4 regions of the Bradyrhizobium sp. SZCCHNR1051 genome follow, and region 2 is predicted to be linked to each of the others. Evidence: predicted binding sites of a transcription regulator. Region 2 holds the regulator's gene; each other region holds the start of a gene.
What was found. The regulator PhoB, encoded in region 2, activates phosphate uptake and scavenging genes when phosphate is short. The targets are predictions, from matches to a motif close to TGTCATNNANCTGTCAT.
Positions count from the first base shown of each region.

Region 1: the regulator PhoB is predicted to act here: its motif matches at 2,902-2,918, upstream of QW868_RS05045 (DUF2794 domain-containing protein).
Region 3: the regulator PhoB is predicted to act here: its motif matches at 1,891-1,907, upstream of QW868_RS11585 (Orn/Lys/Arg decarboxylase N-terminal domain-containing protein).
Region 4: the regulator PhoB is predicted to act here: its motif matches at 3,903-3,919, upstream of QW868_RS08905 (alkaline phosphatase D family protein).

Region 1 covers NZ_JAUEYJ010000003.1:308,310-313,898, forward strand. Annotated here, with positions in the region: gene QW868_RS05030 (ABC transporter permease) at 1-745, shown strand, start outside; gene QW868_RS05035 (Bax inhibitor-1/YccA family protein) at 1,010-1,801, shown strand; gene QW868_RS05040 (GNAT family N-acetyltransferase) at 1,954-2,481, shown strand; gene QW868_RS05045 (DUF2794 domain-containing protein) at 2,525-2,890, opposite strand; gene QW868_RS05050 (DUF1223 domain-containing protein) at 3,315-4,097, opposite strand; gene acnA (aconitate hydratase AcnA) at 4,286-5,589, opposite strand, start outside.
Region 2 covers NZ_JAUEYJ010000017.1:53,555-59,143, forward strand. Annotated here, with positions in the region: gene QW868_RS21115 (HoxN/HupN/NixA family nickel/cobalt transporter) at 1-64, opposite strand, end outside; gene QW868_RS21120 (trypsin-like serine protease) at 241-1,557, opposite strand; gene phoB (phosphate regulon transcriptional regulator PhoB) at 1,705-2,412, opposite strand; gene phoU (phosphate signaling complex protein PhoU) at 2,429-3,145, opposite strand; gene pstB (phosphate ABC transporter ATP-binding protein PstB) at 3,176-3,997, opposite strand; gene pstA (phosphate ABC transporter permease PstA) at 3,994-4,875, opposite strand; gene pstC (phosphate ABC transporter permease subunit PstC) at 4,879-5,589, opposite strand, start outside.
Region 3 covers NZ_JAUEYJ010000008.1:47,958-53,546, forward strand. Annotated here, with positions in the region: gene cobS (adenosylcobinamide-GDP ribazoletransferase) at 1-164, opposite strand, end outside; gene QW868_RS11575 (histidine phosphatase family protein) at 161-754, opposite strand; gene cobT (nicotinate-nucleotide--dimethylbenzimidazole phosphoribosyltransferase) at 754-1,809, opposite strand; gene QW868_RS11585 (Orn/Lys/Arg decarboxylase N-terminal domain-containing protein) at 1,953-4,310, shown strand; gene QW868_RS11590 (N-acetyltransferase family protein) at 4,319-4,891, shown strand; gene QW868_RS11595 (hypothetical protein) at 4,900-5,112, opposite strand; gene QW868_RS11600 (hypothetical protein) at 5,382-5,510, opposite strand; gene QW868_RS11605 (hydroxyacid dehydrogenase) at 5,544-5,589, opposite strand, start outside.
Region 4 covers NZ_JAUEYJ010000006.1:87,493-93,081, forward strand. Annotated here, with positions in the region: gene typA (translational GTPase TypA) at 1-514, opposite strand, end outside; gene QW868_RS08895 (Crp/Fnr family transcriptional regulator) at 911-1,672, opposite strand; gene QW868_RS08900 (response regulator) at 1,841-2,215, shown strand; gene QW868_RS08905 (alkaline phosphatase D family protein) at 2,261-3,832, opposite strand; gene QW868_RS08910 (TAXI family TRAP transporter solute-binding subunit) at 3,972-5,318, opposite strand; gene QW868_RS08915 (4a-hydroxytetrahydrobiopterin dehydratase) at 5,579-5,589, shown strand, end outside.

The DNA of each region.
Region 1 (5,589 bases), on a different contig from region 2:
GTGGGGCGAGAACTACAGCGGCCCGCCGCTGGTTTCGATCGAGAAGCGGATCGCCGACGGTCTCGGCCTCAAGCTCGGCGACGACATCGTGGTCAACGTGCTCGGACGCGACATCACGGCGCGGATCGGCAACATGCGCACCATCGACTGGCAGGGGCTCGGCATCAATTTCGTGCTGGTGTTCTCCCCGAATGCCTTCAAGGGCGCGCCCCACACCCATGTCGCCACCCTGACCGAGGCGCGCTCCGATGCCGTCGAGGATGCGCGCGTCATCCGCAAGGTGGCCGACGCCTTCCCGATGGTGACCAGCGTGCGGGTCCGCGAGGTGATGGAGACGGTCGGCTCGGTCGTCTCCAACCTTGCGCTCGCCATCCGCGGCGCCAGCGCGGTGACGCTGATCTCGGCCATCCTGGTGCTGGGCGGCGCGCTGGCCGCCGGCCACCGCCACCGGGTCTACGATGCCGTGATCCTGAAGACGCTGGGCGCCACCAGGCTACGGCTGCTCGGCGCCTACGCGCTCGAATATCTGATGATCGGCTTCGCCACCGCCGCCTTCGGCGTCGTCGCGGGGTCGGTCGCCGCGTGGCTGATCGTGACCCGGCTGATGACCTTGAGCTTCGCCTGGCAGGCGGGCAGCGCCGCGCTGGTCGTCCTGACCGCGCTGATCGTGACGGTCGGCCTCGGTCTGGCCGGCACCCTCCTTGCGCTCAACCAGAAGCCGGCGACGGTCCTTCGGAATCTCTAGCGGCTTGCGCGCTCATGCCGCACGGTTAACGCGACTTATACGGCTGGGACGCGCGCGGAGCGACATTCAGCCGCGCGTGGACGCTTGCGGCGGATATGCTAGTTTCCCATCTAGGGAATGGGCTCAGAGACCTGCCAAAAGATGGCGATTTTGCCGATGACGCAAATTTAATATCTGTGGCAGTGGGTATGAGATAGGGTTTTTCGAGAACCGGCTAAAGGTCCTGCCAGGACCGGACTGCCGGGCAACCAACGGGAATCGACCATGTCGGACCTAGACCGCAATTATGCTTCACCCTTTGGCCGGGTGGCCGGGCGCGCCGATGCCGCGACCGTCGACGCCGGTCTGCGCGCCTACATGCTGCGCATCTACAATTACATGAGCATCGGCCTGGCCATCACCGGCCTCGCGGCGCTGGGCGTCTACATGGCGTCGGTGACCGGCGATCCGGCTGCCGGCGTATTCAAGTTCGGCAACGCGTACCTGACGCAGTTCGGCTACGCGATGTTCGTGAGCCCGCTGAAGTGGCTGTTCATCCTGGCCCCACTGGTCATGGTGTTCGCGATCTCGGCCGGCATCAACCGCCTGGCGCCGTCGACCGCGCAGATCCTGTTCTGGGTGTTCTCGGCCTTGATGGGCATCTCGCTGTCGTCGATCTTCCTGGTGTACACCCACACCTCGATCGTGCGGGTGTTCTTCATCACCGCGGCGACGTTCGGCGCGCTCAGCCTGTACGGCTACACGACCAAGCGTGACATGACGGGCATGGGCTCGTTCCTGTTCATGGGCCTGGTCGGCATCGTGCTGGCGAGCCTCGTGAACCTGTTCCTGGCGAGCTCGATGCTGCAGTTCATCGTCTCGGTGATCGGCGTGTTCGTGTTCGCCGGCCTGACCGCCTGGGACACGCAGCGTCTGAAGAACGAGTACATCTACGGCTACGCTTCCGCGGGCGGCGACATTGCCGAGCGCGCAGCGATCACCGGCGCCCTGTCGCTGTACCTGAACTTCATCAACCTGTTCACGCTGCTGCTGCAGCTGCTCGGACAGCGCGACTGAGCCAGCGGCTCACACGAGCGACCTTCGAAGCCCCGGCCTCACCGCCGGGGCTTTTCGTTTGCGCAAGCCAATTGCGACCGCGGCGCGTGCGCGACGGCAGCCATGCCGCGAGGCCGGATTGATCGCCGCGTCCGCTTTGGTATGTTTCCACCATGTCCGACATTGAGATCCGGCCCACCCGGGAGGCCGACCTTCCCACCATCACCGCCATCTACGGCCAGGCCGTCCGCGAGGGCACGGCCACCTTCGAGCTCGACCCTCCGGATCTGACGGAAATGACGCGCCGCTTCCGGGCGCTCACCGACGACGGCTTTCCCTATTTCGCCGCCCTGCTGGACGGAGAGGTGGTTGGCTATGCCTATGCGGGGCCTTACCGGCCTCGCCCGGCCTATCGCTTCACGGTGGAGAACTCGATCTATCTCGCCCCCGCCAGCCAGCGTCGTGGCATCGGAATGCGACTGATGCGGCGGCTGATCGACGCCTGTGAGGAGGGAGGCTTTCGCCAGATGATCGCCGTCATCGGCGACTCCGCCAATGCCGGCTCGGTCCGGCTGCATACCGCCTGCGGCTTCCAGATGATCGGCACCCACCCGAGCGTCGGCCTGAAATTCGGCCGCTGGCTCGATACTGTGATGATGCAGCGCCCGCTCGGGGCCGGGAGCAGCGACGTCCCGGCGTAAGCAACGCCAGTCGGAATGTCAGGATCAGCCGGAGCGCGTGGGATCAGACCAGCGCCGGCTTCGGCGCGATCACCAGCAGCACGCGCTCGAGCTCATGACCGCGGCGCAGGATCAGGCCGGTGGCCGAGACCACGCTGTACATGCCCTGCTTACGCGCCAGCCGCGGGTCCTTCTCGATGCGGTAGATCGGCACCTCGGACGCCCGGCGAAACACGGAGAAAACGGCCCGGTCACGCAGGAAGTCGATCGAATAGTCGCGCCACTCACCGTCGGCGACCATGCGGCCGTAGAGGTTGAGGATACGATTCAGCTCGAGGCGATCGAACGTCACCCGGTTGGGCGCTGCGGCCGCGTTGCGCGCCGCCGCGCGGTTCTCGCTGGGGTCGGCATCCTCCGGAGTGAGGTTCATGAGCGTCCTCCTGTCATCTGTGTGACATGATCGCGCCATCCGCCGGAAGCCGCAAGGGGCCGTTTTCATTGTTGAAGTTCGGCCGCGCATGCCAACCGCGCGAACTCCGCGAACACGCAAGCGTCACGGGATCGTTAGCAGAATCATAATCGCGCCGTCTTTCCGCCCACCGACCGCCCCCGACCTTAGGCATAAGATTCGTGTGCGTTGGCCCGGTCCTTTCGGTTCCGGATTCCTCAGCCCCCAGCCCCCCGGGGTCGTCAGGATCGGGTCCATTCACAAGTAAGGCAAAGGGCCAACGCAAGTTGGTCCTTTTGCTTTTTTGGCGTGAGCTGCACGGAACATGTTATGGCGCGCCTCCGTCCTATGGACGTGACGCGCCTTACCGCAGGTCAACGGAAACGAAGATCAGGACGATGGAAGATCAGCGCTCGGGAGCACGCGCCGTTGCTGAAGCCCGTCCGACCAATGGCAACTCGGAAAAGGCGGCCCCGAGCATCGCACCGGGGCGGTCGCGACTGCCGTCCTGCACATAGACGACGGTGCCATCGACGCCCTCGCGGGCGATCTTCTCCAGCGGCACGCTCCATCTGACCGGCGACCCATTCCAGTCACCCAGTTTCTGAAGACCGCGAACGACGTTGTAATAGGTCAGATCACGGCCGCTGTTCTCGCCGCGGCCGACCGAGATCGGGACCACCCGCGAGATCGAGCAGACCCAGACCTCGCCGTGCTTGCGCGGCATCTGGTCGTTGGCCGCGGCCACGGAGACAGTGAGGTCCTGGCCGTCGACCGACAGCCTCACCGGCACCGACATCACGCTGCCACCCTGGACGGTCTCCTCGATGGCGCCTTCGATCGCCTCGCGGTCGCTGCCGATCACATGCACGGAGCCGTTGACCACCGCCTGCGGCGTATAGACTTCGCGATCGCCACGCGCCCTGGAATAGGCCCGCTGCCGGGCCGTGAAGCGGGAGTCGGCCAGCGTGTCCTTCCAGCCCAGGTAGTCCCAGTAGTCGATCGGCAGGGACAGCGCGATGACCGAGGGATCTCTGGCGAGCTCGCCGAGGATCTTGTCGGCCGGCGGGCAGGATGAACAGCCCTGGGACGTGAAGAGTTCGATCACCGCACGCGGATCGGACGCAGCCGGCCGGACGAAAGCGATGACCGCACAGACACTCAGCGCCGCGCGCGACCACCACGACATCTGTCCACTCATCGTCACTGTCCTGTCTGGAACATGGTCCGCTGCGCCCTGCCGCGTCAATGATCTGCGAAGCCGCCCTCGTAGTTAATAGATTGCAAACGAAAAGGAGGCAGCCTTTGTCATAGGCCGCCTCCTTCATCACCTGCTACTCACTTCAGAGTGAGCCAAACTGTCGCGTCGCGCTTTGGTTAAGCAGCGAGCTTGCGCAGCACGTAGTGCAGGATGCCGCCGTTGCGATAGTAGTCCAGCTCGTCCAGCGTATCGATCCGGCAGAGCAGCGGCACCTGCTGCGCCGCCCCGTCGGCCGACACGATCTCGGCGGTCAGGGTTTGACGCGGCTTCAGGTCGCCCTGCAGGCCCTTGATGGTGACCTTCTCGTCGCCCTTCAGGCCGAGCGAGGACCAGGACGTGCCTTCCTGGAAGGTGAGCGGGAGCACACCCATGCCGACCAGGTTCGAACGATGGATGCGCTCGAAGCTCTGGCAGATCACGGCGCGGACGCCGAGCAGCCGGGTACCTTTCGCAGCCCAGTCGCGCGACGAGCCGTTGCCGTATTCGGCGCCGGCGAACACCACCAGCGGCACGCCCTCTTCCTGGTACTTCATCGCGGCGTCGTAGATCGACATCTGCTCGCCGTCGGGCCAGTGCTTGGTCAGGCCGCCTTCCGGAATGTTGCCGTCGGCACCTTTGAGCATGAAGTTCTTGATGCGGATGTTGGCGAAGGTGCCGCGCATCATGATCTCGTGGTTGCCGCGGCGCGTGCCGTACTGGTTGAAGTCGGCCGGGCGGACCTGGTGCTCGCTGAGGAATTTACCGGCGGGCGAGGTCAGCTTGATCGAACCGGCCGGCGAGATGTGGTCGGTCGTGATCTTGTCGCCGAACAGCGCCAGCACGCGGGCCTCGACGATGTCCTTGATCGGCTCGGGCTCCTTCTTCATGCCGTCGAAATACGGCGGGTTCTGCACGTAGGTCGACGACATGTTCCAGCGATAGGTCTCGCTCTCGACCGTCTTGATCTTGCGCCAGTTGGTGTCGCCCTTGAACACGTCGGCGTAGCGCTTCTTGAAGATCGACGCCTTGACGAATTTCTTGACGAAGTCGTTGACCTCCTTGGTCGTCGGCCAGATGTCTTTCAGGTAGACTGGCTTCTTGTCCTTGCCGATGCCGATCGGCTCGACCGAAAGATCCTTGGTCACGGTGCCGGCCAGCGCGTAGGCCACGACCAGCGGCGGCGAGGCCAGGTAGTTGGCCTGCACGTCCGGCGAGACGCGGCCTTCGAAGTTGCGGTTGCCCGACAGCACGGCCGCCGCGACGACGCCGTTGTCGTTGATCGACTTCGAGATCTCCTCCGGCAGCGGACCTGAATTGCCGATGCAGGTGGTGCAGCCGAAACCGACCAGGTTGAAGCCGACCTTGTCGAGGTCCTTCTGCAGGCCGGAGTTAGCCAGGTACTCGGCGACCACCTGGCTGCCCGGGGCGAGCGAGGTCTTCA
Region 2 (5,589 bases):
CGGGCTGCGACCGCCACCACAGCAGCCGCGCGGCCCGAGGATGATCAATTGGAACAATCGTCATACTCGGACTATAGCAAGAGCCAGGCCAGTTCGGTAAAGCCCCCGCTGCAGGCAAAAGCTGCAGGAAAACCTGGGCGGCGCTTCCCGGATTGCCCTCTCGCTTGGCAACCCGCTATCCAGTCACGCACAGATCATGACCAGCGGCGGGGACCTCGTCCCTCTCGCCCCCTCCTTCCCTCACCGCGCCGAGGCACTCTGTGCCGCGATCTCGCGCCGCACGACCGCCTCGAACTGGCTCGCGGGGGCGGCGAACATCAGCCGGGTCTCCTCGTGGAACGCCGAGAAGATGCCGACCACGGCCGGCTCCCCGCCGACCTCGGCGAGGATCGGCGAGCCCGAATAGCCGAAATTGGCCAGGCAATGCACTGTCAACAGCCGGGCATCCCCGGTCATGCCGGCGCTGCAATTGCGCTGGCCGGTCGGCGAATAGCGCCGCTCCTGGCCATAGCCGATCTCGGAGATGGTTCCGGCCGTGGTCGCAGCCGCGAGCTCCTCGCGGGTCAGCGCCTTGACCGCCACCGGCTTCGACGGCAGCGCGTCCTTCAGCACGATCAGCGCCCAATCGGCGGGCGAGCGGTCGAGCGACCATCTGTCGTGCCGGGTCGGCACGAAATCGGGCGCCACGATCAGCTTGTCGGCGACCGACGATGCCGCCGGCGTGCCACGGTTCATGCCGGCCAGGAAGCGGACATTGCCGGGGCTGACCTGCGCCACGCCGTTGAACACGCAATGCGCGGCGGTGAGCACGACGCGCGGCGCCACCAGGGTGCCGGTGCACCAGCCGCCGCTCGAGTATTGCGCGACGGTGACGACGCCGATCGACGACGCCGGCCAGGAGGTGGGATCGACGACCTCGCCGATGTGGCGATCGAGCCCGAGCAGTTGCTCCGGACGCGGAGTGGCAATGCCCGCCTCCGCCGATTCCGGTTTCGGCTGCCAGGACGCAATGGCGCTCTGGGCCTGGACGCGCTGCGGCTCGGTCAACCTGACCCGCTGCACGTCGCGGCCGGCCGATCGCACGCCGTTGCGGCCGGCCATCACCAGCCAGGCATAACCCTGCACGACGTCCTGCTTTGCGCCACGGCCGTCGAGCAGCATCAGGCCGAGCATGTATTGCGACTGCGCGAAGCCCTGCGCCGCGGCGCGGCTGAACCAGCGACTGGCTTCGCCGTAATTGCTCGCAACACCCTCGCCATTGACGTAGGCGATGCCGAGATAATGTTGCGCGACGGCTAGCCCCTGATCGGCGGCCTTGCGGTACCAGGCCAGCGCCTCGCTCGGATTACGCGGCACGCCCCAGCCGAACGCCTGCATGAAGCCGACGTCGAACTGCGCCCGCGCATCGCCCTTGGCGGCCAGCGGCAGCAGCCGTCGCATCGCCGCCGCATGCTGCCCGTTGCCTGCCGCCGCGACCGCGTCTTCGAGCTCGGCGGCCGGGGCGCCCGCCAGGCTGCCGAGCAGCATGACAAGAGATATGATGATGGTCTTGATCAAGGGCGTCCGCTGGGACCGAAACATCGTGACGGGCCACGAAGCAGACACGATCAAGACGGCGGCGGCGTGGCGGAAAGCGGACCGCGATCTCCTCAATCGGGCCCGCTCGCGCCTCACACCTGCTTCATCCTCACGCCCGATCGCCCCTTACACCTGCTCGCTCTTGGCGAAGCGATCATCGAGCGCATAACCGGCGCCGCGCACGGTGCGGATCGGGTCCTGCTCGCGGCCGGGATTGAGCAGCTTGCGCAGGCGGCCGATATGGACGTCGACGGTGCGCTCGTCGATGTAGATGTCGCGGCCCCAGACGCTGTCGAGCAGCTGTTCGCGGCTGAACACGCGGCCGGGGTGCTCGAGGAAGAATTCGAGCAGGCGGTATTCGGTCGGGCCGAGATCGATCGGCCGCCCCGAGCGCGCCACGCGGCGCTTCTCGCGGTCGAGCTCGATGTCGCCATAGGACAGCACGGTCGCCAGCCGCTCCGGGCTCGCCCGCCGCAGCAGGCCTTTCACGCGCGCCAGGAGCTCCGGCACCGAGAACGGCTTGACGATGTAGTCGTCGGCACCGGTGGCGAGTCCGCGCACGCGCTCGCTCTCCTCGCCGCGCGCCGTCAGCATGATGATCGGCAGTTGCCGGGTCTCGGAGCGCGCGCGCAGGCGGCGGCACAGCTCGATGCCGGAGAGGCCCGGCAGCATCCAGTCGAGCACGACGAGATCCGGAACGCGCTCCTTCAGCCGCGTGTCAGCCTCATCGCCGCGCGCCACGGTCTCGACCTCGTAGCCTTCGGCCTCGAGGTTGTAGCGCAGCAGCGTCGTCAGCGCCTCCTCGTCCTCCACCACCAGAATTCGGGCGCCCATGTCTGAACCGTCTCTCTTAGTTACCGGGAATCGTCGATGCGAAGCTCGTCATGTCGCCCTTCGGGCGCTTGTCCATGATCTGCTGGCCTTCGATCATATAGAATACAGTCTCGGCGATGTTGGTCGCGTGATCGCCGATGCGCTCGATGTTCTTGGCGCAGAACATCAGGTGGATGCAGAACGAGATGTTGCGCGGATCCTCCATCATGTAGGTCAGGAGTTCGCGGAACAGCGAGGTGCAGATGGCGTCGACTTCCTCGTCGCCCTTCCACACCGTCATCGCCGCCGGCAGGTCATGCGCGGCATAGGCGTCCAGCACCGTCTTGACCTGCGACTGCACCAGATCGGTCATGTGCTCGAGGCCGCGGATCAGCTTCAGCGGATGGAAGTCGCTCTCCAGCGCCGCGACGCGCTTGCCGATGTTCTTGGCGAGGTCGCCGATGCGCTCCAGATCGGTCGCCACGCGCATCGCGCCGACGATCTCGCGCAGGTCGACCGCCATCGGCTGGCGACGGGCGATCGTGAGCACGGCGCGCTCCTCGATGATGCGCTGCAGCTTGTCGACCTCGGCGTCGGTGGCGACCACCTTCTGGCCGAGCGCGATGTCGCGCCGCACCAGCGCATCGACGGAATCGACGATCAGCCGCTCCGCGAGGCCGCCCATCTCCGATACCAGACGGGTGAGGTCCTGCAGATCGCTGTCGAACGCCTTGGCGGTATGTTCACTGGCCATGATGATCTCCTGAAGACAATGTCGTCGGCGTCAGCCGAACCGGCCGGTGATGTAATCCTGGGTCCGCCGATCACTCGGCGAGGTGAAGATCTTGCTGGTGTCGTCGAACTCGATCAGCTCGCCGAGATACATGAAGGCGGTCTTGTCGGAGACGCGCGCCGCCTGCTGCATGTTATGCGTCACGATGGCGATTGTGTAGTTTTCGGCGAGCTCCTGGATCAGCTCCTCGACCTTGGCGGTCGAGATCGGATCGAGCGCCGAGCACGGCTCGTCGAACAAGATCACCTCCGGCCGGACCGCCACGGTGCGCGCGATGCACAGTCGCTGCTGCTGGCCGCCGGACAGCGACAGGCCCGAGGCGTTGAGCTTGTCCTTGACCTCGTTCCACAGCGCACCGCCGCGCAGCGCCTTCTCGACCCGGTCGTCCATCTCCGACTTCGATATCTTCTCATAGAGGCGGATGCCAAAGGCGATGTTCTCGTAGATCGTCATCGGGAACGGCGTCGGCTTCTGGAACACCATGCCGACCCGGGCGCGCAGCAGATTCAGATCGAGCTTGGGATCGAGGATGTTGGTGTTGTCGAGCATCAGCTGCCCGGTCGCCCGCTGGCCCGGATAGAGATCGTACATCCGGTTGAAGATGCGCAGCAGCGTGGACTTGCCGCAGCCGGACGGGCCGATGAACGCGGTGACGCGGTTGGTGCCCAGCGACAGGTTGATGTTCTTCAGCGCGTGATGGTCGCCGTAGTAGAAGTTGAGGTTGCGCGCGGTCACCTTGGCCGGCGCATCCGGAAGCGCCTTGCCGTGAAGAGCGTGATTGGGCTGACTGACGGAGACGGACAGTTCGGTCATTTGGTGTTCCTCTCGGCGCCGAGAATGCGTGCACCGATGTTCAGGGCGAGCACGGCCAGAGTGATGAGAAGGGCTCCGCTCCAGGCCAGTTGCTTCCAGTAGGCATAAGGGCTCTGGACGAAATTGTTGATGGTGACGGGCAGGTTCGCCATCGTCCTGGAAAGGTTGAGGCTCCAGAACTGGTTCGACAGCGCGGTGAACAGCAGAGGCGCGGTCTCGCCGGCGACGCGGGCGGTGGCAAGCAGCACGCCGGTGATGAGGCCCGAGCGCGCCGCCCGATAGGCGATGCGGCGGATCACCAGCGAGCGCGGCAGGCCGAGCGCAGACGCCGCCTCGCGCAGCGGGTTGGGCACGAGCAGCAGCATGTCCTCGGTGGTGCGCAGCACCACCGGGATCACGATGACCGCCAATGCAAGGGAACCCGCGAGTGCCGAGAAGCCGCCCATCGGCACCACGACCGCACCATAGATGAACAGGCCGATGATGATCGAGGGCGCCGACAGCAGGATGTCGTTGATGAAGCGGATCACCGAGGTCAGGCGGTCGTTGCGGCCGTATTCGGCGAGATAGGTGCCGGCGAACAGGCCGAGCGGCGCGCCGATGCCGACGCCGATGATCGTCATGATCAAGGAGCCGACGATGGCGTTGCGCAGGCCGCCTTCGCTGGAGCCGGGTGGCGGCGTGTCGGCGGCAAAAACCTGCAGGCTGAGGCCGGCGAGTCCGTTATAGAACAGCGTGAACAGGATCAGCGCCAGCCAGGTGACGCCGAACATCGCGGCGGCGACGCAGAGGCCGCGGATCACGATGTCCCTGCGGCGCCGGCGCGCATAGATCGGATTGACCGGCGCATCGAGTGTAAGCGTATCAGCGCTGGACATGGCTTATCTTCCCGCCTTGGCTTCGAGCCGCATGAGCATCAGCCGCGCGCTCGCCAGCACGAAGAAGGTGAGCACGAACAGCAGCAGACCGAGCAGGATCAGGCTCGACTGGTGCAGCCCGTCGCTCTCCTGGAATTCGGAGGCGATGGCGGCCGAGATCGTGGTGCCCGGCGCGAAGATCGAGGATGAGATCCGGAACGAGTTGCCGATGATGAAGGTCACCGCCATCGTTTCGCCGAGCGCACGGCCCAGCGCCAGCATGACGCCGCCGATGACGCCGACGCGGGTGTAGGGAATGACGACGCTGCGCACGACCTCCCAGGTGGTGCAGCCGACCCCGTAGGCGGCTTCCTTCAGCACCGGCGGGACGGTCTTGAACACGTCGACCGAGATCGAGGTGATGAACGGCAACACCATGATCGCCAGGATCAGCGAGGCGTTGAACAGGCTGAGATAGGACGGCGGACCGGCGAAGATGTCCTGCAGCACGGGGATGCCGGCGCAGAGATTGATCATGAACGGCTGGAACGTATAGGCCAGGAACGGCCCCAGCACGAAGAAGCCCCACATGCCGTAGATGATCGAAGGAATGCCGGCGAGCAGCTCGATCGCAAGTCCGATCGGACGGCGCAGCCATTGCGGGCACAGCTCGGTGAGGAAGATCGCAATGCCCAGACCGACCGGAATGGCGATCAGCATCGCGATGAAGGACGT
Region 3 (5,589 bases), on a different contig from region 2:
TGAAAAAGGCGGGCGACCAGCGCCAGACAGGCGCCAATCACCAGTCCGGCTGCCGGAAACCAGACCGACGCCCGCGCCAGATCGTCCGGTCGTAACTCAGCGACCCGCGGTGTCGGCAGCCGTGTCAGGAATTGCAATGCGATCCAGAATTCACGAAGCATCATGGCTGGATGATCTCGACGATTTCGCCCCAAGGTACACCATCATCGCCCTGCCCGGCTTCGAGCGTGATCCGCGTACCAGGGCGAATGCGTAAGCTCCACAGCTGGTGCAGCGGCCAGCCGAGCAGATGCGAGAGCGCTGCGCGTATGGCGCCGCCATGGGTCACCACGAGAACCGGCGCAGGCTCGGGCCGGACAAGGATATGATGTGTTGCGCGCGCCACTCGCGCCTGCAAATCGGACCAGCTCTCACCGCCCGGCGCCCGGACCTCAGCATCGGCATGGAAGGTGTCGAGCAAGGCTTCGCCTCCGGGCTCCGCGGCGATGTCGCGATGCGTCCGCCCGTCCCAGCGTCCGAAATCGAGCTCGCTCCAATCCGCATCGATGTCCAGCGCACAGTTGGTCTGCCGGGCATAATCCTCCGCTGCCGCACGTGCGCGCGCCAACGGCGAGCTGACGACGCTGTGCCAGATCAGGCTCCGCGTCTGCCGCCGGAATTGATCCCAGCCGAGGTCGCTGAGCGGCGGGTCGGTACGGCCGTCGAGATAGCCGTCCCGTCCTGTCGTCCCGTGCCGCAGCAGATCGATCCGCATCAGGACTTGGCTCCCGAGACGGCGGCCTCCGCAAAGGTGGCCATGCCCCCGTGGAGCGCGCAGGCCAACCGAATGATCGGCAGCGCAGTGGCGGCGCCCGAGGCCTCGCCAAGCCGCAGATCGAGGTCGATCAGCGGACGGGCACCGAGCGCGTCGAGCACGATGGCGTGGCCGCGCTCGGCCGAGCGATGCGAGAACAGCAGCCACGGACGGCAGGAGGGATTGAGGCGGACGGCGACCAGCGCCGCGACAGAGACGATGAAGCCGTCGACCAGCACCGGCCAGCGCCGCTGCGCGGCGGCGACGATCGCGCCGGCCATCGCAATGATCTCGAAGCCGCCGACTGCAGCCAGGACATCCGCGACGGCCGCTCCCGCCGTGAGCCCGTGTCGCCCCAACGCATCGGCAATCACCGCAGCCTTTCTGGCCCGTCCGTCGGCGTCGAGCCCGGTGCCGCTGCCGACGATGTCCGCGGGCGCGCATGACAGCAGCGCGGCGGCAATCGCTGCCGCCGATGTCGTGTTGCCGATCCCCATCTCGCCGAAGATCACGAGTTGCGGCGCGTGATCGGCCTGCCGCACCACCGCGCGCCGTCCGGCTTCGGCCGCAAACGCGACCTCCTCCAGCGTCAGCGCCGCCTCGGTGCTGAAGTCGCGCGTGCCGCGCCGCGGCTTGTCGACGATCACGCCGGGCACCGGCTCGCTCGCCAGCGTGCCGACGTCGACCACCTCCAGCGGACAGCCGAGGTTGCGCGCCAGCACCGAGATCGCTGCGCCACCGGCCGCGAAGTTGTGCAGCATCTGCACCGTCACTTCCGGCGGATACGCCGACACGCCCCGCGCCGCGATGCCATGGTCCCCCGCGAACAGCACCACCGGGACCCGATCGGCCCCCGGCCGCTCCAACGCCTGCAGCGCCGCCAGCTCGACCGCCACCTGCTCCAATCGCCCAAGGGCGCCAATCGGCTTGGTCAACTGGGCCTGGCGTTCCAGCGCCGCCTGCCGATGGAGCTCGGACGGCGCCACACAATCAAGGCTGATCCATTCGGGAAGCACCACGGATCCTTTCAGCGTCACTCGGGTTCGGGACGATTGCCACTGCGAGGCGGCCGAGACAAGCTCCGTGAGACGCCCTATTGTCATCGAAGCGTCATCGAACGTGACGACAGGTGGCTGCCCACCCAGCCCGAAAGACTGTCATGGAATACTTCCGCCGCTTCACCTTCCTGTTCGCCGCGCCCGTGTTCGAGACCGACGACCTTGCGGGGCTCCGCTTCAACCAGATCATCGAGGAGATCCAGCGCTCGGGCTTCGAGGTGGTGCGCGCCCGCAAGCTGGAGGACGCCGAGATCGCGGTGCAGACGGATGCCGCGATCGGCTGCATGGTCGTCGATTGGGGCAAGAAGGGCCTGGAAGGCAAGACGGCGTCGCTGATCAACCTGATGCGCCGTCGCGGACTGGACTTCCCGATCATCCTCCTGATCCGCCGCAAGCGGTTCGAGGATCTGCCGGTCGAGGTGCTCGACTTCATCGACGGATACGTCTTCCTGTCGGAGGAGACTCCAGCCTTCATCGCCAAGAACCTGGTCAGCCGGCTGAAGCAATATGCCGAGACACTGAAGACGCCATTCTTCGGCGCGCTGGTCGACTATGCCGAGGAAGGCAACCAGCTCTGGACCTGCCCCGGGCACAATGGCGGCGTGTTCTATAGCCGCAGCCCGATCGGCCGGGTCTTCGTCGAGCATCTCGGCGAGGCCGTGTTCCGCGACGATCTCGACAATTCCGTGCTCGATCTCGGCGATCTCCTGACCCATGAGGGGCCGGCGCTGCGCGCGCAGAAGGAAGCCGCGCAGATCTTCGGCGCCGAGAAGACCTATTTCGTCCTCAACGGTACCTCGACCTCCAACAAGGTCGTGCTCGGGGCCCTGGTCACCGACGGCGACCTCGTGCTGTTCGATCGCAACAACCACAAGGCCGCTCATCACGGCGCGCTGCTGATTTCGGGCGGCGTCCCGATCTACGTCCCAACGGTTCGCAACCCCTGGGGCCTGATCGGCCCGATGCGCTGGGATCTGCTGGACGAAGAGCATCTGCGACAGCAGATCCGCGACAACCCGCTGGTCAAGGACCCCGACGCCTGGCGCAAGGAGCGGCCGTTCCGCGTCGCGGTGGTCGAGCAGTGCACCTATGACGGCACGATCCACAGCGCCGAGATGATCCTGAAGCGGATCGGGCACCTCTGCGACTACATCATGTTCGACGAGGCCTGGGCGGGCTTCATGAAATTCCACCCGCTCTACACTGGCCGCTTCGCCATGGGCCTCGGCGATCTCGGACCCGACGCCCCCGGCATCATCGCCACGCAATCGACCCACAAGCAGCTCGCGAGCTTCTCCCAGGCCTCGCAGATCCACGTCAAGGACCGCCACATCAAGGGCCAGCGGCGGCGGGTCGAGCATCGCCGCTTCAACGAAAGCTTCATGCAGCACGCCTCGACCTCGCCGTTCTACCCGCTATTCGCCTCGCTGGACGTCGGCGCGCAGATGATGAAGGGCCGCTCCGGCGAGGTGCTGTGGGACGACACGATCCGGCTCGGAATCGAATTGCGCAAGAAGATCAGGGCGATGCGCCGGGAATTCGAGGAGAAGGAGAAGGATCCGGCGCGGCGCTGGTTCTTCGAGCCATTCGTTCCGGATCGCGTATCGATCCCCGATGCGGCCAATCCCGGGGCTAGCCATGACGTGGCCTGGGAGGCGATCTCGACCGACCAGCTCGCGACCGATACTGCGCTGTGGCAGCTCACGCCGGGCGCGGCATGGCACGGCTTTCCGGATCTCGCCCCCGGCTTCGCGATGACCGATCCGAACAAGCTGACCCTGCTGACCCCGGGCTTCGATCGCGCCACCGGCGGCTATGCCGATCACGGCATCCCGGCTCCGATCGTCGCGCAATATCTGCGCGAGAACCGCATCGTGGCGGAGAAGAACGATCTCAACTCGCTACTGTTCCTGCTGACGCCGGGGGTCGAGGCGAGCAAGGCGGGAACCCTGATCAGTGGCCTGGTCGCCTTCAAGCGGCTCCACGATGACAACGTGCTGCTGGAGGACGCCATTCCGGAGTTCACCCGCAAGCGCTTTGCGCGTTACGGCAAGCTGCGGCTGCGCGACCTCTGCGCCGAGATGCACCGCTTCTACCGCGAAGCCGAGGTGAGCGCGCTGCAGGCAAAGCAGTTCCAGCCGCAGCACATGCCGGAGATCGCGATGTCACCACGCGAGGCGGCGCGTGCGCTGATGCGCAACGAGGTCGACTACCTGCCGATCGATCGGATCGCCGGGCGCATTGCGACGACCCCCTTCGTGGTCTATCCGCCGGGCATCGCCACCATCGTTCCGGGCGAGCGGCTATCCGACCGCGCCAAGCCGATGATCGATTACCTCAAGATGTTCGAGCGGGCGTTCAACACCTATCCCGGCTTCGACGTCGAGATCCAGGGGCTGTACAAGGAGATCGACGAAGCTGGCCGGATCCGGCTCCATACCTATGTCTGCGCAGAGTAATTCGAACCATGGACAGCGCGATCACGGCTCGCGACACCGAGCCGCCGGTCCTCGTCAGGCCATCACGCGACGAGGATGTCGAGGCCATGCTCTCGATCTACCGGCGGCATGTCCGCCGCGGGGTCGAGGACAGCGCCGCCGGTTCCGGGGCGCCCGAGCCGGACGACCTCAAGCAGCGGCGCAAGAATCTGCGAAATCATCGGCTGCCACATCTTGTCGCGACATTCCGCGGCGAAGTCGTGGGCTATGCCTATGTCGTCTTGTTCAGGAAGCGGCCGGCCTACCGGTTCGCGGTCAAGCATTCGATCTATGTCCACCATGAGCATCTCGGCCGTGGTGTCGGCGGGCTGCTGATGCAGGCGCTGATCGATGCTTCCGCCGCGGCCGGATATCGCCAGATGATCGGCTATATCGACGCCGATAATGTCGCCTCGCTCGGCATTCATGAGCGCTTCGGGTTCGTCAGGGTGGGGCTGCTGCCGGGAGTAGCCTACCGTTTCGGCCGCTGGTGCGACACAGTGATGGTGCAGCGCTCGCTGGGCCCCGGGGCCAGCGATGCACCGGCTGGGCTGGGCCGCTGAGCCGCAGGTCAGGACGGAAAGTCGGCCGCCTTCACCTCAATGCGGTCCGCATGCAGCGACCAGTCGCGCACCTCCTGCTGTTTACAGAACCTGGACTTTGCGATTTCTGCGGCTTCGCCTTCGCTGTCGGCCTCAACCTCCAACGTGCTCTGGCATATCTCGCACTGGCGGCCATTCTCGCCCAGCACGTCCTTCATGAAATGGATGACATAGCGCGACATGCAACCTCCTGCCTCTCACGCAGTGCTCGAAGGTGATGTTACCGCGCTTCTCCTCCCGCTGTTCACCGATATCAAGCGGCCGATGCAAATATTTGACGCGGCGGTGGAACCGGCGCTCAGGCGCCCACCGAAGGCAGGCTCGCGGCGGCGATCGCGACGAACTCCGAGACGGCGCGACGGACGCGGCCGTGGGTCGACTTCAGGATGGCGTTCAACCGGCGCATCGGACCAATTTCCCTTTCGCGCCGAGCGAAAAACGTGGCCTAAGCTCATGGCGCCCCTGGAAAAATGATCAGCCACCACTGGGCTGTCGAGACGGCTCCGAAAATAGCAATGTCCGCTTCGCCGAAGCCACCCTGGAGAGAAGATTTATTGCTGCGTCGCAGCTTGCGACGCATGAAATCTTCTCCCCGCAATCTCTTCTCTTCTGGCTACGAGGGCGTCACTCCGAACGCCTCGCGGAAACGAGCGCTGTAG
Region 4 (5,589 bases), on a different contig from region 2:
CGGCCATCCAACCCTGCTTGGCCGACCCGTACAGGATCGGGAAGTCGAGCTGCTCCTCGGACGCGTCGAGTGCGGCGAACAGGTCGAACACCTCGTTGATGACCTCGGTCGGACGGGCGTCGGGACGGTCGACCTTGTTGATGACGACGATCGGCTTGAGGCCGACCTTGAGCGCCTTGGAGACCACGAACTTGGTCTGCGGCAGCGGGCCCTCGGCGGCGTCGACCAGCACCAGGGCGCCGTCCACCATGTTCAGGATGCGCTCGACCTCGCCGCCGAAATCGGCGTGGCCGGGGGTGTCGACGATGTTGATGCGGGTGTCCTTCCACTGCACCGAGGCGGCCTTGGCCAGGATGGTGATGCCGCGCTCGCGCTCCAGGTCATTCGAGTCCATGGCGCGCTCGGCAACCTTCTGGTTCTCGCGGAAGGTACCCGACTGCTGCAGGAGACGGTCAACCAGGGTGGTCTTGCCGTGGTCGACGTGGGCGATGATGGCGATGTTGCGAAGATTCATGGTCGGTGTCTTCTAAGCTTTCTCAAGAGCCCGTGCTCTGTCCCCGGCGGGGCGCGCGCTTTGTTATAGTCGAATCAAGCTGTTAGCTTTACGACGCGCGCTCGCGAAACTCGTTCGGCGGCAGGGGCCGGCAGCCCCAAATAGGAAGCCCGGCCAATCGACCGGGCAGACCTCACGCGTTGCGGCGCAATATAGGCAGAAAATGCCAAAAAACAATGACTGCTTTCAGGAACGAGGAGCGGTTTCCGAGCGGCTGGCTAACGCCTCCGCGACCGCACGCTTCCGGGCGGCGCGGTAGAAGACGAGACCAACCACTCCGACCGGCAATCCCACGAGGACCAGCGCCGACAGCCGTCGGCTGCGCCTATGCGCGGAAAGAAAAAAACGCTTGTGGGCTCAGCCCGTCGCGGCCTGCTCGGTCGGATAGACGCCGCGCAGGACCTCCTCGAAATGGGTCTTCACGGCCTCGTTGCACAGGCAGGAGCGGCGCTTCAGCGCGTCGAAGTCGCGCACCATGAAGGCGCCGCGGCGGGTTTCGAGAATGCCCTCGGCTCGGAAGGTCTGGACGACCCGGCTGACATAGCTGCGGCCGACGCCGAGCAGCGTCGCCAGCTGCTCATGCGTCAGGGGCACGATCGGCTCGCCGTCGGTGCGGTCCATCGCGGCCACGATCCACTTCGCCGTCCGCTGCTCGATCGAATGAATCGCATTGCAGGCGGTCGACTGGAACATCTGCGCCAGCATGCAATCGGCGTAGCGCGCGAACACGTTGCGCAGCGTCTTGGATTGCAGCTTGGCGGCCGCCAGGCGGGACAGTGGCAGCCGTGCAAACGGGCCGCCGAACTTGACGACGATCCGCGTATAGGCCGGCAGGAAGCCCTCGCTGACGATGCCGCCGACGGCGCCCTCGCGGCCGACCAGGATGGTCTCGACGTCGCGGCCGTCCTCATTGGGGACGAGATAGGACGTGAGCGCCGGCCCACAGGGAAAATGCACGATCTGCACGTCGTCCCCGGGACTGTAGAGCAGATCGTTCGGCGTTGCCTCGTCCTCCACCAGATACAGCGAAATCAGCGCGTAGTCGGCCGCACTCAGCCGCAGCAGCAGGTTGTTGTGGGGCCGCTCCCGGTTCAGCGTGGTCACACCCTGGCTCAGCATCGTCATCCCCTGCGCGCAACGCATGTGCGTGATTCGTGCTCCTTGTGTTCACAAGTGCACCGACACACGAACTCTGATATGCTGCCTTGGTTCCAGGAACCCGCCAGCGCACTCAAGAGGAGACGCCGGCTGCGGCGCCCATCCCTCATCCTGGAACCCGCAGATCCCATGACCAGCTCGCAATCAGGCGTGCCCGAGCTTTATCAACATGTGCTGGTCGTCGAAGACGACCCCATCATTGCGCTCGGATTGGAAGACACGATCACCGACCTCGGCGTTCCCGACATCAGGATCGCAGCCGACGTCGCGACCGCGCTCGCCATGATCGCGGAGCGCGCCCCGCAATTCGCATTGCTCGATGTCGGCCTGGTCCGCGAAAAGAGCTTTGCGATTGCCGAGCGGCTGACGGCGCTCGGCATTCCCTTCGCCTTCTCCACCGGCTATGGCGCCGACCGCGTGCCGGCCGCGTTCGCCGACCGGCCACGGCTGCCGAAGCCTTGCCCGACCGACGCGCTGGAGGCGGTGCTGCGCCGACGCGACTAGTTGCCGTCGCAGCACGCGATCGTCTTGCCGCCGAACAACGACAGCTCAGCCGAGCTTCGGATCGAGCGTGGTCGACCACAGCGCGACGTCGGCGCGATCGCGCAGGGTCACGGTCATCTGGCCCGTGGCGCCCTCGATCTTGACGTGGCCGAAGAACTGCATGCCGGCCGATGGCGGCAGGTTCTGCTTATCGAGGCCCGGCGCCTTGATGAACCGCACCTCGGGGCCGAAGGTGTTGTCGAGCTCGTTCGGACCGAACGTGCCGGCATGCAGCGGACCGGAGACGAACTCCCAGAACGGCTCGAAGTCCTGAAACTGCGCCTTGTTCGGATCGTAATAGTGCGCGGCCGCGTAGTGCACGTCCGCCGTCAGCCACACCGTGTTCTGGATCGGCGCCGTCTTGATGAAGCGCAGGATCTCGGCAATCTCGAGCTCGCGGCCGCGCGCCGGGCCGTCCCCTTGGGCAACCGCTTCCGAGCCCTTCTTGTTGGCCGCGTCGTCATAGACGATGATGCTGAGCGGCATGTCGGAGGCGATCACCTTCCAGGTCGCGCGCGAATTGAGCAGCGCCTGCTTCAGCCAGCGCATCTGCTCCGGCCCGATGAAGTAGGACGCCGGACCATATTTGTCCTCGAGATTGGGACCGTTGGCGCCGCGGTAGCTGCGCTCGTCGAGCACGAACACGTCGAGATGAGGGCCGTAATTGATCGTGCGATAGACGCGCCCCGGCTCGATGATGCTCTCGCGCATGGGATACATCTCGTGAAAGGCGCGCGCCGCGCGGGCCGCGAGCAGCTGGATGTTGCGCTCCTTGTAGCTGGCCGGCAGCTCCTTGGAGGCCGACCAGTTGTTGGTGACCTCATGATCGTCCCACTGCACGAAGATCGGCACCTCGGCATTGAAGGCGCGGACGTTCTCGTCGAGGAAATTGTATTTGTGAGCGGCACGGAACTCGTCGAGCGTCTCGGCGACCTTCGCCTTCTCTTCCACGGTGAGATTCTTCCACACCTTGTTGTCCGGCAGCTTCACCTCGGACTTGATCGGACCGTCGGCGTAGATGGTGTCGCCGGAGTGCAGGAAGAAGTCCGGGCGGTGCTTCTTCATCGTCGAGAAGGTGAACATGCCGCCATCGTCGGGGTTGATGCCCCAGCCCTGCCCCGCCACGTCGCCGCCCCAGACGAACGAGACGTCGCGCCTGTTGCCGGGCGCGGTGCGGAAGCGGCCAAGCGCGGCCTCGCTTTCGACCGCGACATGCGAAAGGTCGCGGAACTTGACGCGGTAGAAGATGTCCTGGCCGCTGGGCAGACCGTCGATCAGCATCTTGGCCGTGAAGTCGCTTTCCGGAAGTGCGGCGACCGGAGGCAGCGTACGCGCGTCCTTGAACGACTCGGTGGTCGCCACCTCGACCAGCATCTGCGACGGCCGGTCGGCACGCGCCCAGACCACGCCGCCATCCATGCCAACGTCGCCGGACTGCACGCCATGCGTGATCTGCGGCCGGTCGGCGGCGCGGCTCAGATAGGGCATCGCCAGCGTCGTGACGCCGGCTGCGGCGGCTGTCGACAGGAAGCGGCGGCGGGACAGGGCTGTGCGCGGTCGAGGAATGCGAAGCGTCATGCGGATCTCCTGGTCGGATCGCGCGCGGGAGGAGGCGCGAGCCACGGCCCGGCAGACCTAGAAAAGATTGATGACGCTGGAATTACACGCGGCGTCTTGGGCAGTGCGCGACACCGCCGCAAGGGGAGCGTGGCAGACCTCAGGTGCCGGCGGCACGCAACTGCGCGCCGGTTCGCTGCAGATTGGCGGGCATGCTCATCAGGATGAGCTTGCGATCGGCGACCGCGTTGTGGAACTGCTCGAGCGCGATGTTGAACGCGGTCAACGCCGCGTGCTCGATCGCGCCGTCCTCGAAGCAGGTCAGCGTGTTGCGCAGGATCTCGTCGGCCTCGGCCTGGAGCTGATCGAGCTCCTCGGTCGAATCGCACTTGCGCGCGATCGTGATCATCTCCAGCAGACGATCGCGCAGCGAGGTGTTGATGGTGCGTTCGTCGCGCTTGAGATAGCCGGCGAACCACGCGCCGGCCGAGCCCATCGCCGAAAGCGCCATCAGGCTCCACCAGATGTAGTCGCTGTAGCGGTCGAGGAAGGTCTTCTCCTCGCCGTCGACGAAGGCCGCCGCGCCGGGATGGACGGGGATCGCGGCGTCCTTGTCGGTGTCCGGCGTCTCGATCTTGGCGGCAAGCGGAAATTCCGACATCAGCTGCTGGCGCACCGAGAACAGCTGATGCGTGAACGTCGAGACCGTCGATTCGGCGAGGCCCTTGCGTGCCACGATGTGGTGATTGAAGCTGATCGTCTTCACTTCATCTTCAGGGCGATCGGGCGCCCCGCCGAACGCGCCGGCCGGAATCTCGGTGGCCTCGTATTCGGGATGGTTCTGTGCGATGGCTCCGGCGGAATCGATGGCCAGGAAGGTGGGGGGGCCGCCCTCCTTGGTGGCGGCTGCGATCGCATCCGCCGTGATCTTGCTGTTGATGGGACCGGCCGCCAGATAGACATCGGCCCTCTGGCTTCGGACCGCTTCGGCGGCCTCGGTGATCGGGAATTGGACGATCTCGACCTTGCCGGGGTCGACGCCATATTGGCGCAGGATGACCTTCAGCAGGTTCGCGTTCGCCGGCGTCCGGCCGATGATGCCGACTTTGTGGCCCGCGAGCTGCGAGATCTTCGTGATCTTGGCGCCACCCTTGCGGCTCTTGCCCTTGCCGGACGAGGGCACCCAGAGGACGACGACGTTCTTGCGCAGCGTCGCTACCGCCTGTGCGTTCTTTGGGACCTCGAGGTCACCCCGCACGATCGCAAGGTCCACCTTGGCGGCGGCCAGCGCCTGCGCGCTCTCGGCGGCGCCCTCGGTCGGAACCGGCCGCAGCCTGACGGAGGCGTGCGACTGGGAAAAGGCCTGGGTCAGGGCCTGGACGACCTTCAGGTCGTCGCTGTTGGGCGGACCGACCGCGATCTTGAGCACCACGGGACGCATCGCAAAATAGTAGGCACCCGTCAAAGCGCCGACGACCGCGAGGATCCCGGCGATGACGATGAACACGGCAGGGCGCATCCGTGAGCGCTGCGCTGGCGTGGTCTGAGTATCTACCAGATTCCCGTCCTCCGGTGGTCCCAGGCCCGGGCGATGCCACAGGCGGCTTCGTCTGGCCACGTCGTCCTTCGATAGAGTTGAACTGTAGCAAATTTCTTGTCCGCCCGGGGTGACATCTGCGTCATGGTTACCATCGCACCAGTTACCGCAGGATCGGGACAGTTCCGAGTCCCTCCCGGCATGGCGCCTGTGACAAGGCTCTGATCGGGATGCGTTTTCG